Regions from separate parts of the Gardnerella sp. DNF00983 genome, predicted to be linked through region 1. Evidence: riboswitches for the same ligand, from Rfam matches in the RefSeq annotation. Region 1 holds a riboswitch; the other holds the start of a gene.
What was found. Region 1 has a riboswitch for thiamine pyrophosphate ahead of thiO (glycine oxidase ThiO). Riboswitches for the same ligand answer to the same signal wherever they lie in the genome.
Positions count from the first base shown of each region.

Region 2: linked by a shared signal. The riboswitch ahead of HXT34_RS03220 (ABC transporter permease) and the one ahead of thiO (glycine oxidase ThiO) in region 1 are both predicted to bind thiamine pyrophosphate.

Region 1 covers NZ_CP058392.1:125,282-133,621, reverse strand. The annotation lists gene HXT34_RS00525 (HesA/MoeB/ThiF family protein) at 1-327, opposite strand, end outside; gene HXT34_RS00520 (thiazole synthase) at 379-1,191, opposite strand; gene thiS (sulfur carrier protein ThiS) at 1,281-1,487, opposite strand; gene thiO (glycine oxidase ThiO) at 1,611-2,681, opposite strand; TPP riboswitch at 2,675-2,777, opposite strand; gene HXT34_RS00505 (peptidase) at 3,898-8,340, opposite strand, start outside.
Region 2 covers NZ_CP058392.1:847,371-855,710, forward strand. The annotation lists gene HXT34_RS03195 (FtsB family cell division protein) at 1-46, opposite strand, end outside; gene folP (dihydropteroate synthase) at 239-1,378, opposite strand; gene folK (2-amino-4-hydroxy-6-hydroxymethyldihydropteridine diphosphokinase) at 1,432-1,932, opposite strand; gene HXT34_RS03210 (L-lactate dehydrogenase) at 2,189-3,103, opposite strand; gene eno (phosphopyruvate hydratase) at 3,301-4,596, opposite strand; TPP riboswitch at 4,807-4,931, shown strand; gene HXT34_RS03220 (ABC transporter permease) at 4,921-5,736, shown strand; gene HXT34_RS03225 (ABC transporter substrate-binding protein) at 5,892-6,890, shown strand; gene HXT34_RS03230 (ABC transporter ATP-binding protein) at 7,041-7,778, shown strand; gene HXT34_RS03235 (hypothetical protein) at 7,865-8,089, opposite strand.

The DNA of each region.
Region 1 (8,340 bases):
GATTTTTAAACCTGGAGATAACGCTTGCAAACGTTTAGCTGCAAGTTGCGCTTTAGATTTGCCACACTGATCGACAGTATATAAAGTCTGCCTTTGCAAATTAGAAAGCTCAACAACATCGTCGTCACAAATCGTGATTTCGCCAACTCCTGCTGCAGCAAGCGAAAGCAAGCATGGCGAACCAAGTCCGCCTGCTCCAACCATGCAGATTTTCGCATCGCGAAGTAACTGCTGATGTTCATGTGTAAAGCCCGGCAGGAGCAAGTGGCGGCAAGTGCGTTCCGCCTCAAGCTCCTGCAGGTTATAGTAAATTTTATTAATCGTCATGCTTAAATAATTATGCCGAAAAATTACAGTACTAAATTACAGTACCAAAATTTACAGTACAGAATCAGCCCAAGCGCGACCTTCAACAGGCGAAGAAGCGAGAGCGTGATTTCGCATTGGAATACGGCCAGCATCGTGAGCAAGCTTTCCAGCGGTTACAGCAGCAGCCATTGCACGACCCATCTTCACGGGGTCTGGGCAGCGAGTTACAGCGCTTGCAAGAAGCACGCCCGAGCAACCGATTTCGAAAGCTTTAACAACATCGGAAGCAGTGCCAACGCCAGCATCCAAAATCACAGGAACGCCAGCTTCCTTGCATTCTTGAACAATCAGCTCAATGTTTCGAGGATTCAAAATACCAAGACCAGTTCCAATTGGAGCGCCACCAGGCATAACAGCTTTCACACCAAGCGAAACCAATCGACGAGCCACAATCGGGTCGTCATTCGTGTAGCAAAGAACGCTAAAGCCTTCTTCAATAAGCTTTTCTGCAGCAAGCAAAACTTCGCGAGTATCCGGAAGCAAAGTATCGTCGTCTGCAATCACTTCGAGCTTAATCCAGTCAGTTCCAAGCGATTCACGAGCCATTTTTGCAGTAAGCACAGCATCATGCGCAGTCTTGCAGCCTGCAGTATTTGGCAAAACGTTAATATTGTGACGCTGCAACATGCCGTAAATATCAACGCCAGTTTTTGCGTGACGACGCATTGCAACCGTAGCTACTTCCGCACCTGAAGCCACAAGTGACTTTTCCATAATGTCAATGCTTGTCATGCCGCCAGTACCAAGCAAAAGCCTTGAATGTAAAGTCTTACCACAAAGCTGCCAAGTATCGGCACTTTCTTCTATATTATTTTCTGCCATTTTAAGCCTTTTATTTAAAATTTAATATTTAAACCTAATTAAAATTAAATAATTAAGCGCACTAATTTCACGCTTAATTTTGTGGTGTTTCAGCCGCCTTGAACTGCACTAAGAATCTCGATTTGATTCCCATCACATATGACGGCTGATTCCCATTGCGCGCGAGAAAGCACATCGTCGCCAATCGCAACAGCTATGCCAGGACCAGCGTCTGAACCGTAACGTTGAGCAATAAGCTCAGCAACAGTTAACCCATCTTGAATTTCAATAGTTTCACCATTGACTACGATTTGCATAATCTAACCTTTACTAACTAAAAGCTGAATTACTAAAAGTACTTTCTGCATCACACTTACGTCTATATTTGAACACTTCACACAATTCGCAGCGAAATCTAGCGAATTCACTGGAATTAGCGATTAGAAGCGAGCAGGATTGCAGCTTTCCAAGAAGCCCTTTTCCTTCTCAGTCAACTCTTGCTCAAGCACAAGCTTTGTAGTCAAAGAAGAACCCAAAGCGGTGAGCAAAATGCCGTGACGGAAGTAACCAGTGGAAATCGTGGTGTGCGTCTTAGGATCAATGCCAATGAACGGCAAATCGTCTGGAGTTCCTGGGCGGCCGCCAGCGGTAACCTCAGTAATCGAGCATTCCTGAATGCCAGGAAGCACGCTTGCAGCATCGCGAAGTAAGTCGAGTACGCCGCCAACCTTTGGAATATTGCGGTCGTCTTCACGAGAAGTAGCGCCGAGCACAAGCTCGCCTGTTTCCTTAGCGCGAGGCACCAAATAAACTGGGCGGTCATGCACAAATCCACGAACCACAGAGCTCAAAATTGGGCGCAAAGGCTCTGGAATAGTCATACGAATCATATCGCCCCACACAGCGCGAAGCTTAAGCTGCGGAAGCATATCCTTAGCACCCAAACCGGATGCCAAAACTGTGTCTGGACCCAAATCATCCGGAGTGCTTGCGCGACGCTCAATAACAACACCGCGCTTTTCGAGCGCATCAATCATTGCTGCAGTGAAAAGACGAGGATTGATTTGATGGTCGTCCGGCACGCTTACAGCGCCAGCAATAGTTGGCGAAAGAGCAGGCTCAATCTCACGAAGCTTACTCACAGAAATATGCTCAGCTCTACGGCCGTAACGATGCTGCAAGTTTAGCAACTCGTTTACGTGCTCGTTATCTGCAGCGTCACCACCGATTACATAAGAGCCGCACTCTAAGTAGCCGGTTGGCTTATCGGTGTACTTTGCAACCGAATCAACCAATTCCTTATACATAGTTGCAGACTCAAACATAAGAGGATACAACGCTTCTTGCTGATATTGCATTTCTGCGGTAGGAGCTAACATGCCGGCAGCATGGTGAGAAGCACCAGAGACTGGATCTGGATCAATTATGCTAACTTTTACGCCAGCTTCCGTAAGTCTCCACGCTGTTGCTAAACCAATAATACCTGCACCAATAATACGAATATTTCGCATATATACTCCTTCCCTACGGCGGCATTACCCGCATCAGGTTTACGGTCGGCTTTCGCCCTCTCAGCCTGTATAGAACAGGCTCCCGCGGATGTAATTCTTGACCTTCAAGAATTACAAATGCAGAACGTTGCAATATTGCTAACTTAGCAATACCCAAATGCTGCAGGTAGATGTAACGAAATTATGTGAATTTCATCACACTACCGTGCAGCATTCTAGCACTTCTGGCAAAAATTTGTTAACTGAACCGGTATGTCAAATCGCAAAACTAAGCATTTTCGTTACTGACGCAGTACGGTTTCTGCGTTAGTAACGCTCACTACCGTTTTTTCGTTTCTCCTGCAGTACGCGTTCTGCACTAGTAACGCACTTTGCCGATTTTTCGTTTCTCCTGCAGTGTGCATTCTGCACTAATAACGATGCGCGTAGTTACTGAGTTATTTTTGGTGTGGCGCGAGTGTGAAATTGAGATGGGTGTGAGGAGTGGGTGTTGATTGTCTCGCAGCGCTACGCTCCTATACCTTACTTGGACTTAGCGGTTGTGTAGTTGAGTTTAGTTTTTTAGTTACTTTCTTTCAAAAACAGTATTCGTCAACAAGATTATTACTATCGTTCCGCTTTTATATTGCTCGACCAAGCAATTCCTATCTCCCACTATTAGTAAAACCGCTAGTGTTTTTGGTGTGGTGGGTGCGTCTGGTGTGGCGCGTGCAGCAGCACGGACGCTAGTGTTCACTAAGCGACAAATACTCAGCGTCTGCAGAGCAATAATGCTAAAGTTCACTAATCAATAAGTAATCATTGTTAGCAGAAGCATAACTGCAAAGCTACAAAACCACTTTTCGCAGAAGCGCAACCGCAAAGCTTCATGAGCAGCGTTCGCAAAGCAATGATGCAAAGCTTCAGGAGGTTTGGGGAAATACTATCGTTAATTTACGCGACTGTAAAGTTTCTGCCGGATTAAAGCGCGCAAACGACCTTTTCTGTACACGACTGTAAAGTTTCTGCCGCTTTTTGGTGCGTAGGCGGCATAAACTGCGCACGACTGTAAAATTTCTGCCGCTTTTTGGTGCGTAGGCGGCATAAACTGCGCACGACTGTAAAATTTCTGCCGCTAGCTGTTACTAGCGCAGTCAGCGCTCGCGCGGCAGCAAGAAAAAAATCCCTCGCGGATTATCGGAAGATAACCTGCGAGGGATTTTAGTTATGAGCGAGGCTACTCGTTGGAATGCTTGCGGCGGCGAGAAGCAACGCCAGCAGCACCAAGTCCGGAGAATACTGCAGCAAGACTTGCAAACAAGCCAGTTGCAGCACCCGTCTTAGCAAGAGCGCTAGCATTACCGGAAGCGCCAGAGGCATTACGCCACGCAGCCTTAGCAGCCTGAAGCTTCCTCAAAGCCTCATCAACCTGAGCCTGAGTTGCATTCTTATCAGCAAGCACACGCTTAGCCTCAGCCAAAGCCTGCCTGTAAGCTCTAGCTGCCGCAGTGTTTGCATTAGTGTCTACAGAATTATTAACTTCGACTTGCAAAGCAGACTTATCAACCAAAGCACTCTGAGAATCACTAGTATCAAAACCATCCCCAGCATCAGCATCGGTATCATAGCCGCTACCGCTACCAACACCACTGCCAGCGCCAAACGGGTGATTAAGCTTATACTTAGCAGCCTGAAGCTTCCTCAAAGCCTCATCAACCTGAGCCTGAGTTGCATTAGGATCGTTAAGCACGCTGTCAGCCTCAGCCAAAGCCTTCTTATAAGCCTCAATATCGTCGCGTTTGCCAATAATGAAGTACAAAGACTTACGGAACTTAGCATCATCATCAGCCTCAGTCTGAAGCTTAGACTTATCCGTCTTATTAGAATCAGTAAGCTTCTTCTTAGCATCCTGAAGCTTCTTCAAAGCCTCGTCAACCTGAGCCTGAGTTGCATCCTTGTCGCCAAGAATCTTGTTAGCCTCGTCGAGAGCCTTCTTGTAATCGTCAATAGCCTTCTTAGACTCGTCATCACCCTTAGCTTGAGCATTCTGATACTCAGGAGACTTAGTGAAGTCACCATCATTATCAGCTTCCTTACGCAAGTCATACTTGATTGTGCTGTAATCGTCTTCAATCTTCTTCTTAGCAGCTTGCAATGCATCTAGAGCATCGTAAAGCTCTTTCTGGGTTGGGACGTCAGTTGCACCATCCTTTGGCTTGCCAGTAGTGCGGTCGAACTTCTCAAGAAGCTTCTTAGCAGCCTTAAGCTTTTCGTTGTATTCTTCGAGCGCCTGCTTAGACGCATCATCACCCTTAGCAGTCGCGTTCTTGAACGCAGGAGTGTTCTCGAACACGTCATCACGCTTGTCTTTATCTCCGTCCTTAGACTTATCAACTTCTTGCTGAAGCTCAGTAGAACTGGTCTTGTAGTCAGCAGTAATCTTATCTTTTATGTCCTTCAGCTTCTTAAGAGCCTCGTCAACTTCTTGCTGGGTTGGGATTTCCTTTTCACCAGACTTTGGCGTACCGTTCTCATCGAACTTTCCAAGCAAAGTCCTAGCTTTACTCAACGCTTCCTTATAAGCGGTGACGTCAGCATTATCCTTGCAGTCTTTACCCTTCTTAGATTCAGCGTTCTTGAACTCTGTAGTATTCTCAAAGTCATCTTTACCAACGGTAGTTACACCGTCAGCAGTAGACTTCGCAGACTCATCCTTCAAATCCTTAGCATTAGTCGTAAAGGCGTCATTGATAGCTTTCTTTGCCTTTTGCAAGGCTTCCAAAGCTGTCTTAACATCAGCATTAGTTGGCTTTTTATCTGGATCAGCATTCGGATCTGGGTTCTTCACCTGATCGATAATCTTCTTCGCTGCTTCAAACTTATCGTTATAATCTTGAAGCTTCTTGGTGGCAGAAGTATCAGTCGTTGCAGCATCGCCAGTTTCAGACTGCTTCTTATACAGAGCATTCTTGTATGGAATCGACTCCTCGAATGGAGGTGTTACAAGCTTGCCGTCTTGAGTTTTGTCGCCAACCTCCTTTTCAAGAGGCTTTGCGTCGGTCTTGTACTCATCTTCCACTGCCTTGCGAGCGTCACTGAGCTTCTTAAGCGCAGCATCAACCTTAGCCTGAGTTGGAATATCAGTTGCGTTAGCCTTCGGCTTGCCATCTTTACCAAACTTGTTGAGCATAGTCGTAACTTCAGCTAGAGCATCCTTGTATGCCTTAAGCTTAGCATTGTCACTGCCGCCTTCAGCTTTCTTAGCTTCGGCGTTCTTGTACTCTGGGCTATTAGTAAATGCTCCACCGTCCTCTCCGAGCGTTGCTTCGTCTTGGAGAGCCGTTGCATCGGTCTTGTAGCCATCGGTAATAGCTTGCTTTGCCTTCTTCAACGTTTCGAGAGCATCATCAATCTGCTTCTGAGTTGGACGCTCACTGAGATTAGTAGCGTCTTTCTTAGCGAGTAAATCACGTGCAGCCTTCAAAGCCTTCTTATAGGCATCGACTTCGTCATTGTCTACCTTATTGCCGCTATCGTCATCCTTCTTCTTGGCGTCGGCATTCTTGAACTCTGGCGAGTCCTCAAACTGACCAGCCGTTGGAGCGGTTGCGCCATCTGCTTGAGACTTCTGGGCTTCCTCATCAAGCTTAGTGGTAACTGTCTTATAGTTATCCTCAAGCTTCTTGCGAGCTTCGTCAAGAGTCTTCAAAGCTTCATCAATCTGCTTCTGAGTTGGCTTAGCGTCGAGAGGCGTATCCTTGCCATCGTGCTTTGAGAGCAACTCCTGAGCCTCGGCCAATGCCTTGTCGTATGCTTTCTTAGCTTCGGCTGCCTTGTTGTTCTTGTCCGTATCAGGAACAAGCTTGCCGTCCTGCTCCTTCATGAAGTGAGGATCAGAAGCATTGCGATACGCATCAGAAGTAACAGTACCTTCGGTAGCAGCAGTCTCGCCTTGCTTCTCTGTACCATGCTTTCCAACACTCTTCTTCAGCGCTTCAACGTTAGTATCTTGAGCCTTAAGAGCGTCACGCTTCTCATCAAGCTTCTTAAGAGCCGCATCCACCTGCGCCTGGGTAGCGGTTGGATCCGTCAAGAGCTTCTTAGCCTCAGTAAGCGCCTCGTCGTAAGCCGTAGCTTTCTTCTTGACATCCTCGTATCCAGAAGTATCTTCCTGGCCGTTATCACCCAGCTTGTGTGGATCCTTGGTGTTCTTGTACGCCGGATCCTTCTGAGTATCAGTATCCTTATTAATGGATTCCTGCAGCTTATCGGTCTTAGTGGCGAACTTATTCAAATCTGCCACAGCTTTGTTAAGATCTGCAAGTAGCTTTGGCACATCCCTATTCAAAGGCTGACCCTTAGCGTGGGACTGGATGCCGTCAAGGTAGCTCGCACTATTTGTGTCTCCATCCTTGTCAGGCACTTTGTCAGTCGAGATTACTTGACTACCAGGCTTGCCATCGACCGTATCTTGAGGCATCTCATCATTGAAGGCTTTTTGCAAAGCATCAAGCGCATCATCGTATGCTTTCTTTGCCTTAGCTTCGTCAGAATTTGGATCAGTATTTGCAGACGCGTTTTGATACGCTGGGCTTGCCTTAATAGCCAAGCTGTGAAGCAGCGCCGCCGAAATCTTGCTGGTGTCAGTTGCGTACTTATCGATTGCCTTACGAGCTTCAATAAGCTGCTTCTTAACCTTATCAGCCTGATCTTGCGTTACCGTGCTATTTGGCTTCCTAATCTCCGTAATCAAGTCTTTTGCAGCGTGATAAGCGTCGTTGTAGGCTTTGAAGTCTTTTGCGGCTTGAGAATCTTTGCCCTTAGCTTGCGCTTCATCAAAGGCGTTGAAGTACGCAGGCATCAGGTAACCGCTTACATTATCTGCAATAGCTTCAGCTAAATCAGTTACTTTTGTCTGATACTTATCAGCATGAAGTGCTGCTTCAGCGTCTTCAAGATCTTTCTTAGCCTTTTCTACATCGGCCTTTGTAGCGTTCTTGTCACCAAGAACATCCTTGGCTTTCTGCAAAGCTTTATCGTAGTCCTCAACAGCCTTTTTAGCATCAGGGTCGGTGTCTTTCTTCGCGGCGGCGTTCTTATAGAACACGCTCTGCTTCGACTTATCGTCCGGCTTCGGATTATCGAAGCTCTTCTGCACCGCAGCATCAAGAGGAGCCTTGTCGGTTGCGTTCTTGTCGAGCGCTTCCTTAGCTTTCTTAAGATCCTCAATAGCTTTGTTTACATCTTTTTGAGAAGCGTTTGGATCCTTAGAAAGATCGTTTGCCTTCTTAACAGCGTCGTCATACGCCTTGCGCTCTGTATCGTTAGAGTTCTGGTAAGTTGGGTCAGCTTTAGTCACATCCTGTGTGCCCTGATCGTTCTTGCCAGTATTCACCTGACCATGCTCAGCAATAGCAGCGTTAAGCTTATCCTTGTTAGTGCTGTACTTATCAAGCTCCTTACGCGCAGCGTCGAGTTTCGCCTTGGCTTCGTCAACAGCCTTTTGCGTAGCGTTGGCATCCTTGTTTACTTTCTCAGCTTCTTCGAGAGCTTTATCGTAGGCTTCTTTAGCTTTCTTAGCATCCTCATTCTTGGTGGTATCTGCATTACCATTATCATCCTTGAAGTCAGGCTCAGTAACATTCTTATACTTATCAGTAGTTACCGTACCAGGAGTTGC
Region 2 (8,340 bases), 720 kb from region 1:
CTACATCTTCACCTAATGCTGTTTTACGACGCTTTTTCATAACCATACTTTCTAAATTACTTGATGTATTCGACGTGAAAACATCATGCATTCCGCTAGTATCTTACGCGCTTTTAGATGCAAAATGCTGTTGTGTCACATTTACAGTAACACTGCATTTACAGTCACACTACATTTATTCGTTATTAAAATTAAAAAAACTGACGAACAAAACTGCAAAAAAATTATTTAAATTTTTCTACTTAAACCAGTAATTTCTATTAATAACATCAATCATTTCGACTAATTGCTTTGTTTCTGCAATATCATGAGCACGTATTACACGCCCACCAGCCATAAACATCGCTGTTTCTGCAACTAAAGTGACAGGCAAACGATCTTCTTTATCTAAATTAAAAAGCTTCTTACCAAAGCCTTTTCTAGAAATCGCAACCAATATTGGTCGACCAAAACGATGCAATTGATTAATATTTCGCATCATTGCATAATCTTGTTCACCATCAGCAACCTTTGCATAGCCAATTCCTTGATCAAGAATAATCCTATTTAAGTCAACTCCTCCATCAACAAGCATTTTTAAATTATCGCTAAAGAATTGACACATAACCTTTGTTAAATTGTCATATTCTGTATCTCTATTGCTATGCATTGTCACTAATCCAACGTTAGAATCTGCCATAAGCTTTACTTTTTCTGGAGAATCAAACGCGCGAACATCATTTATAATATCTACGCCAGCTTCAATTGCAGCTTCCATTACAGGTAACTTGTAAGTATCTACTGCTACAGCAATTTGAGGATAATTTTTGTGAATATACTTAATAGCAGGTATAACGCGCCTTATTTCCTCTTCTGGAGTAATTTCTAAATAACCGCCAGGTTTTGTAGTTTGACCGCCTACTTCTATAACATCAGCACCAGCTTCAACTATTTCTTTAATATGGCTATTTACCTCGTCTTCACTTTGGTACTTGCCACCATCATAGAATGAGTCAGGAGTAATATTCAAAATCGCGTAAACTATAGGCTTGTCAAGTGTATCAAAGCAGAATCGCCCTGCATTCCACACAATTGCTTTTTGCTTTAATAGCGAGCGCAAACTTGCAAGTAATTCTTGATCTTCGTACCATGCTTTTTCGCACTCTTGCATAAAAGGTTTAAGAGCAATAAGCGGCAAAATGAAGTCAATAGAAGACTCGGATACTTTGATAGCTGTATCAAAATGATCGAGAAAATCAGCTACTTTGTTTAAATCGTTTTCGCTAATATTTTCCCACGTGCATAAAATTTTTTGATTTACGCAAAGATCCTGCAGTAACGCTATATCTGCAATATTTTTAGAAGATACATTCTCCAAATTGCTTTCAATAATTCGCATTTGTATTCTTTCTTTCTAAAGCCTCATATTTAAAACTAAATTTATATTCCAAACTAATTAAAAACTTCGCTACTTTCAATAATATTAATCCAATTAGTGTCGCTAGTTTTATTAAGCTTATCTTGGATGAGCTCATGATAATTAGCATCGTCTGCGCTTATTTCAAGCAAAGGAACTAATACGAATCTGCGATTATCTCTTTCTTTGTGCGGAATCGTAAGATTTTCACTTTTTATAGTTTGACCACCAAAATCAATAATATCTAAATCGATTGTTCGAGGGCCCCAACGAACTATGCGCTTTCTGTGAAGACGCTGTTCAATATCATGAATAAAATCAAGCAATTCAAAAGCTGTTAAATCAGTGTCCAAGCGTAAAGCAATGTTATAAAAACTGTCTTGCACTACGTCACCAACTGGTTCGGTTTCATACACTGAAGAAACGATAATATTGCTTATATGTGAATTTTGCTTCAATAGCGAAACAGCTTGACGCAAATTAAGTAATCTATCACCTATATTGCTTCCAACACTTATGTATGCACTAGAAATCATATTTCCCCCAAAAAATAATGTCATTTATAGTTAAAAGTATATATCATAAACAATTAGGACTAACCAGCTTTATGAATTCAAATAATAAATAATCTAATATCAAAAATTTTTATAACAAAAATGTCGCTGTAAATTCAACACTCTTGAAGAGCAATTAAACCTACAACGACATTTTTCAATACGCTTTTATCTAAAATCTGTAAAAAATATTTTAGATTCAAAAGTACTATTTTTAGTTATTTTATTTTTGACTTATCTATTTTGCTTGAGCCTTGCTCAAAATTGTATCTGCAGAATGCTGCAACTTTTGCAACTCTTCTTCAGTCAAGTCAAGTTGGCACTGCTTCACAATACCTTCGCGACCAACGATTGCTGGGTAAGAAAGATAAGAATGATATTCCTCGCGATAGTTCGAAACAGGCATTTGCTCCTTTGAATCCGAAAGAACAGCATGAACCAGGCGAACTGCAGCAGCAGCAATACCGTAATTTGTATACTTCTTTCCGTAGAACACAGTGAAGCCGCCTTGACGAGTTTCTTCATCAACAGCATCTAAATCAATATTCTTTTCTTTTGCAAGCTCAACAATCGGCTGTTCAAGAACCTTAACTGTGGACCATGCAACGAACTGTGAATCACCATGTTCACCCAAGCTATAGCCCTTCACAGCTTTTGGATGAACTCCGAAGAATTTGCCAACAGCGCGATGAAGACGCGCAGAATCAAGCAAAGTTCCAGTGCCAATAACTTTTTCATAAGGAAGACCAGTTGTTTCTTTATAAAGCTGGCAAATAGCGTCGCAAGGATTAGTAATATCAACTAAAACACCATGGAAGCCAGAAGCTTTAATCTTTGCACCAACTTCTTCAACTTGAACACGATTATGTTTAAGTTCTGCGAAACGATCAGGATTTGGGACGTCTAAAAGCTTAATATTGCCCATAGCGCTTACGATAACTTCAACATCTTTCAAAGCATCGTAATCATTGACAGTAATGTTTACATTAAAAGGCAAATTGTCCATTGAATCCTCAAAATCCAATGCATCAGCCTTAACCTTAGCTTCATTCTTGTCATACAGGTATAACTCGTCGGCGTAACCACCAACAACAAGCTGGTGAGCAACAGCTGCGCCAACATTTCCCATACCAATAACTGCTACTTTTCGCATAATGAAACATCTCCTTCTGTTTCGATTTTCTCACAAAAATATCACTATTATGATGAGAATGAAAGTAAATTTAAGAAAATTTTTTGCGCGTTTTGATTTTTTCAAAAATATTTAATAAAAAACGGTCAGCCGTAAACACGACTGACCGTTAAAACTCAAAGACTTAAGAAGCCACTAAGTTACTTTAAAACTAAAAGTTACTTCATGTACTTCTTGCAAGCCTTGAATGCGCTGTAACCAGCATACTGAGCGGTAGAACCAAGCTCTTCCTCAATCTCAAGCAAGCGGTTGTACTTAGCAATACGCTCGCCACGAGCAGGAGCACCAGTCTTGATTTGGCCGGTGTTCTTAGCAACGGCAAGATCAGAAATGGTGGTATCTGGGGTTTCACCAGAACGATGGGAAACCATAGAAGTGAAGCCGTTCTTAGTCGCAAGCTCAATAGCGTCGAGGGTTTCGGTGACGGAACCAATCTGGTTCAACTTCACGAGCAAGGAGTTAGCTGCACCAAGCTCAATACCCTTAGCCAAACGCTTTGGATTGGTGACGAGCAAATCATCGCCAACGAACTGCAAACGATCACCAAGACGCTTGGTGATTTCTGCCCAATCATCCCATCCTTCTTCCTGGAATGGATCTTCGATGGAAACGATTGGATACTCGTTGATGAGCTTCTCGTAGTAATCGAGCATGTAAGCAGATTCGCGCTCTTCGCCATCGAAACGATACTTACCAGTTTCCTTGTTGTAGAACTCGGAAGAAGCAACGTCAAGAGAAATACCAATCTGCTTGCCTGGCTCGTAGCCAGCGGCTGCGATTGCATCCATGATGTACTTCAAGGAATCCTCATTGGACTTCATCTTTGGAGCGAAGCCACCTTCGTCACCAAGACCAGTAGCCAAGCCTTCCTTCTTCAAAACATTCTTCAAGGTGTGATAAACCTCAACACCAGCGCGCAAAGCATCGCTGTAGGTTGCGAAACCGTAAGGAGAAATCATGTACTCCTGAATATCGGTTGCGAAATCAGCGTGAGCGCCACCGTTCATGATGTTCATGTTTGGAACTGGAAGAATGTGACCATTGGTGCCGCCAATGTAGCGGTACAACGGAAGCTGAGCAGACTCGGCAGCAGCGTAGAGAGCAGCGAGGGAAACGCCGAGAATTGCGTTAGCACCAAGCTTGCCCTTGTTTGGCGTGCCATCAAGCTCAATCATCGTCTCATCAAGAGCGCGCTGATCGGTGGCATCCATGCCAATAACCTTAGGTGCGATTACCTCGTTGACAGCCTTAACAGCTTCCAACGTGCCCTTGCCCTGATAACGGGATTTGTCGCCATCGCGACGTTCCCAAGCTTCAGCTTCACCAGTAGAAGCACCAGAAGGCACTAAACCAATACCCTGAGCGCCATCTTCGGTCTCCAAATAAACCTGAACAGTAGGATTTCCACGAGAATCCAAAATTTCGCGTGCATATACGCTTTCAATAGCTGCCACAACTACTCCTTTATACCTATGGGTTGTGATGACTCTTCCAAGACTAGTGCGTTTTATGGACGTTATATTGAGTATCAGCGTATTTATGCCGTGAACGTTCACAATATTTTGATTTAACTCGAGTCATATGAGCCAATTGTATATTTTTAAGCAATATCGTTTATAAATATCGATTTAAAATACACTTGTCCATACCCTTAAGCGATAATGACCTCAGACACGGGGTGCGCAACTACATCGTGCCAAACAACAATACATACAGTGTTGCGCTGAGAATACACTCGTTGAACCTGATATAGCTAAGACTATCGAAGGGATTGTCGCATGACTTACAATTCGCCTAATAAAGCGAAAAACATATTGAAGATTGCATTTAAAGCGGTATCTTCGTGTAAAGTGTGGATTTCAACCATCCTCATTTTGGTTTTGTGGTTTTTTACAACTCTTTCTCCAATCGAAGACCGTTCTTTGCCATCCCCATATGAAGTAATACAAGCCTTTATTGATTTAAACAACGAAGGCATATTATTAAAATCCTTAGGAATAAGTATTTTACGAGTTCTTTTAGGGCTTTTGTTAGGAATTATTTTTGCTGTTCCTGCAGGCATACTTGCAGGAGGCAGTAAGCTTGGCAATATTGTAGTTGATAAACCAAGCCACATGTTGAGATCAATTCCATTCCCGGCTTTAGCTCCAATATTAATAATTTTCCTCGGAATAGATGAAACGATGAAAATAGCGCTTATAGCTGTTGGCGTTTTTGGACCTATGTACGTTAATATTCGCGACGGAGTGCGTAATATTGATCCGAAACTTCTCGAATTAGCGCAGGTTTATCACGTTAAAAAATCTACTATTTTTATATCTATTTTGCTTCGCGGTACACTTCCAAGTTTTATGACAGGTTTGCGATTTGCAATATCTGTAGCATGGGTTGCATTAGTGACTTGCGAAACAGTCAATTCTTCTATTGGAATTGGATACATTCTTTCAAGAGCGCAAGAATTCTTTAGGCCTGATCAAATGATGGCATGCGTTATTATGTACGCAATTGCAGGTCTTGGATCTGAGCTTACTGCAAACATATTAGAATATCTTCTTATACCTGAACGCAGATTAGATAGAAAATCACGCCAATAATCTAGTAATATCAACATTTTTCTAAAGTTAACTACTTTTTAAAATGCATTAAATTGCTTTTTAAGAATTAGTCAATATTTAGAATCAACAACCAAATAATAACAACCAAACAAACAACAGATAAATAAAACAACAAACAAAAGGAACTATATATCATGGCTAATTTAAAAATGCGATTTTCTAAAAAGAGCATTATTGCATTAATCTGCGCTGTTTGCGCAACAGTATCTCTCGCAGCTTGCGGAAGCTCACAAAAATCATCAAGCGCTTCTTCAAAAGAAGACGCTGGAACTATGAGAGTCGCTTATCTTTCTACAGCAAATTATTTAACTACTTTGAAAAATGAGAAATTCCTTCAAGACGAATTTGGCAAATCTAAAGTAGTTTACACTGGCCCTTACACTCCAGTTGATGGTCTTACTGCTGTTATGAGCGGAAATGCAGATGCTACAACTACTGGAACCGGACGCTTCATTGATTTGATTGCTGAAGGACAACCATGGGTAGCTTTTGCGCTCGAATATTACAATGGTGATTCTCAAGGAATCGTTGCATCCGCAAAAAGCGGCGTGAAAACACTAAAAGACTTATACGGAAAGAAAGTTGCTATTATTCACAACGGTGACACTGGCGATTACATGCTTCACCGCGCATTTGATAAAAGCGGTTTAGACGTTTCTAAAGTTAACAAAGTTGAGATGAGTCCTAAGAACTTCCAGGCAGCATTTACTTCTGGACAGATTGACGCAATTTCCTCATTCGATCAGAATCTTGCTGCAGCAATGACAACTCCAGGCGCAAAATTGCTTGTAAATGCTAAAAAGTACGGCAATATGAACGTTACTATTCACATTGTTTCTAAGAGCTTTGCCAAAAAGCATCCAGATCTTGTTAAGAAGATGTACAAGGCTCTTGTTCGCGAAGCAAAAAAGTCTCATAAAGAAAACAATGTTATTGGAAACGCTTACAAGCAGCTCGGAGCAAGCGAAACTATTATTAAGCAAATTGAAAAGTTTGACAATCCAACTATTCGTCCAATCGATGAAAAAGGTTTGAAAATGATGGAAACTCAAGCTAAAGAATACGTGAAATATGGTTTAATTAAGCAAGCTCCAAAGAATTTGAAAGATTCTGTAATGGATTGCACGAAGTAAATTAATCCATATATCTATAAAACACATATTCATAAAAACAAAAATTAAATATCAAAATAAAATAATATATAACTAATTAATCAAAATTAAAACAAAGTTATATAACAAGATTATATAAACATGATTTAGAGCAACGCAGTAGGAGTAAATATGGACACTCAAATAGAAGAAAACTATGAGACTAAAGATAACTCTTACTGCGTTACTCTAGAACATATTGGCGTGACTTTTAAAAATAACGCTAAAATATTGCGAGATATAAATCTAAATATTAAAAAAGGCGAATTCGTATCTTTAATAGGACGCTCAGGATGCGGAAAAACTACTCTTCTTAAAGTTATTTCAGGATTAATCAAACCTGATTCTGGAACAATAAACGTCACACAACATCAAGCAATAGGTTTCCAAGATGCAAGATTAATACCATGGCTAACAGTAAGTAAGAACGTAGTTTTCGGCATACAAGGAAACAAATCAGAACTAAAATCTATTGCAGAAAAAGCTCTTAATGATATGCAACTTAATAATTGCGGTTCGAAATGGCCATCAGAACTTTCAGGTGGTCAAGCCCAACGAGTCTCATTAGCTAGAGCTTTAGTTCATAATCCTGAATTACTACTTTTAGACGAGCCTTTCGGAGCATTAGATGCTTTAACTCGTTTAGACATGCAAGATTTGCTTGATAATCTAAGACAGAAACATGGCTGGACCACAATAATGGTCACGCACGATATTTCCGAAGCAGTAAGACTTTCTGACAGAATTCTTATGATTAAAGACGGAATCATTGAGAAAAACTGGAATATTGATCGAAGCCAACTTGATGCACAAAAGCGTCCAAATAATCACGTTGAAATAGAAGATGAGCTTAGAGAAGCGTTACAGTAAGAACGCGAAAAAATAATTGATAAAGGCACTGCAATATTGACTAGCCTTTATATATTGTATATTCGTTGTTTACCCGTCTATTTTCATTACGCTCCCATCAAGGAAAGTAAACTCGTATATTTTTTCTCATACTCATCCTGGTCCTGCAATTTCCGTGCATTTTCATTGATGCAGTTGTTAACCTTGTCAGCTACGATGTTGAGTTCTTCTTCAAGTTTCAGTTGTTCATTTTCAAGACTTGAAGTATCAAAAACAGTTTTTACCATCTCTTTATGCGTTGCGATGATTTCTCGTTTATCTTTAACAAGCATATTTACGCCTTTGATAAACAGCGTTTAAATCTCACATACACGCTTTCTAATTGTTGAATGAGGTCTGCTTACTGTTCTTATACATTTTCATCACCTAGCTTTCTATTTCATCTTTTTACGAAACGAAAGATTCTCTTTTAAGAGCAATTCATGTAAAATAAAGACACGCTTTATGCACGAAGGCGGCTCTCCGTTTCGTTAATTAAATTATCTAAAATATGATTTTGATTGACTTTAGCAGAGACCTAATC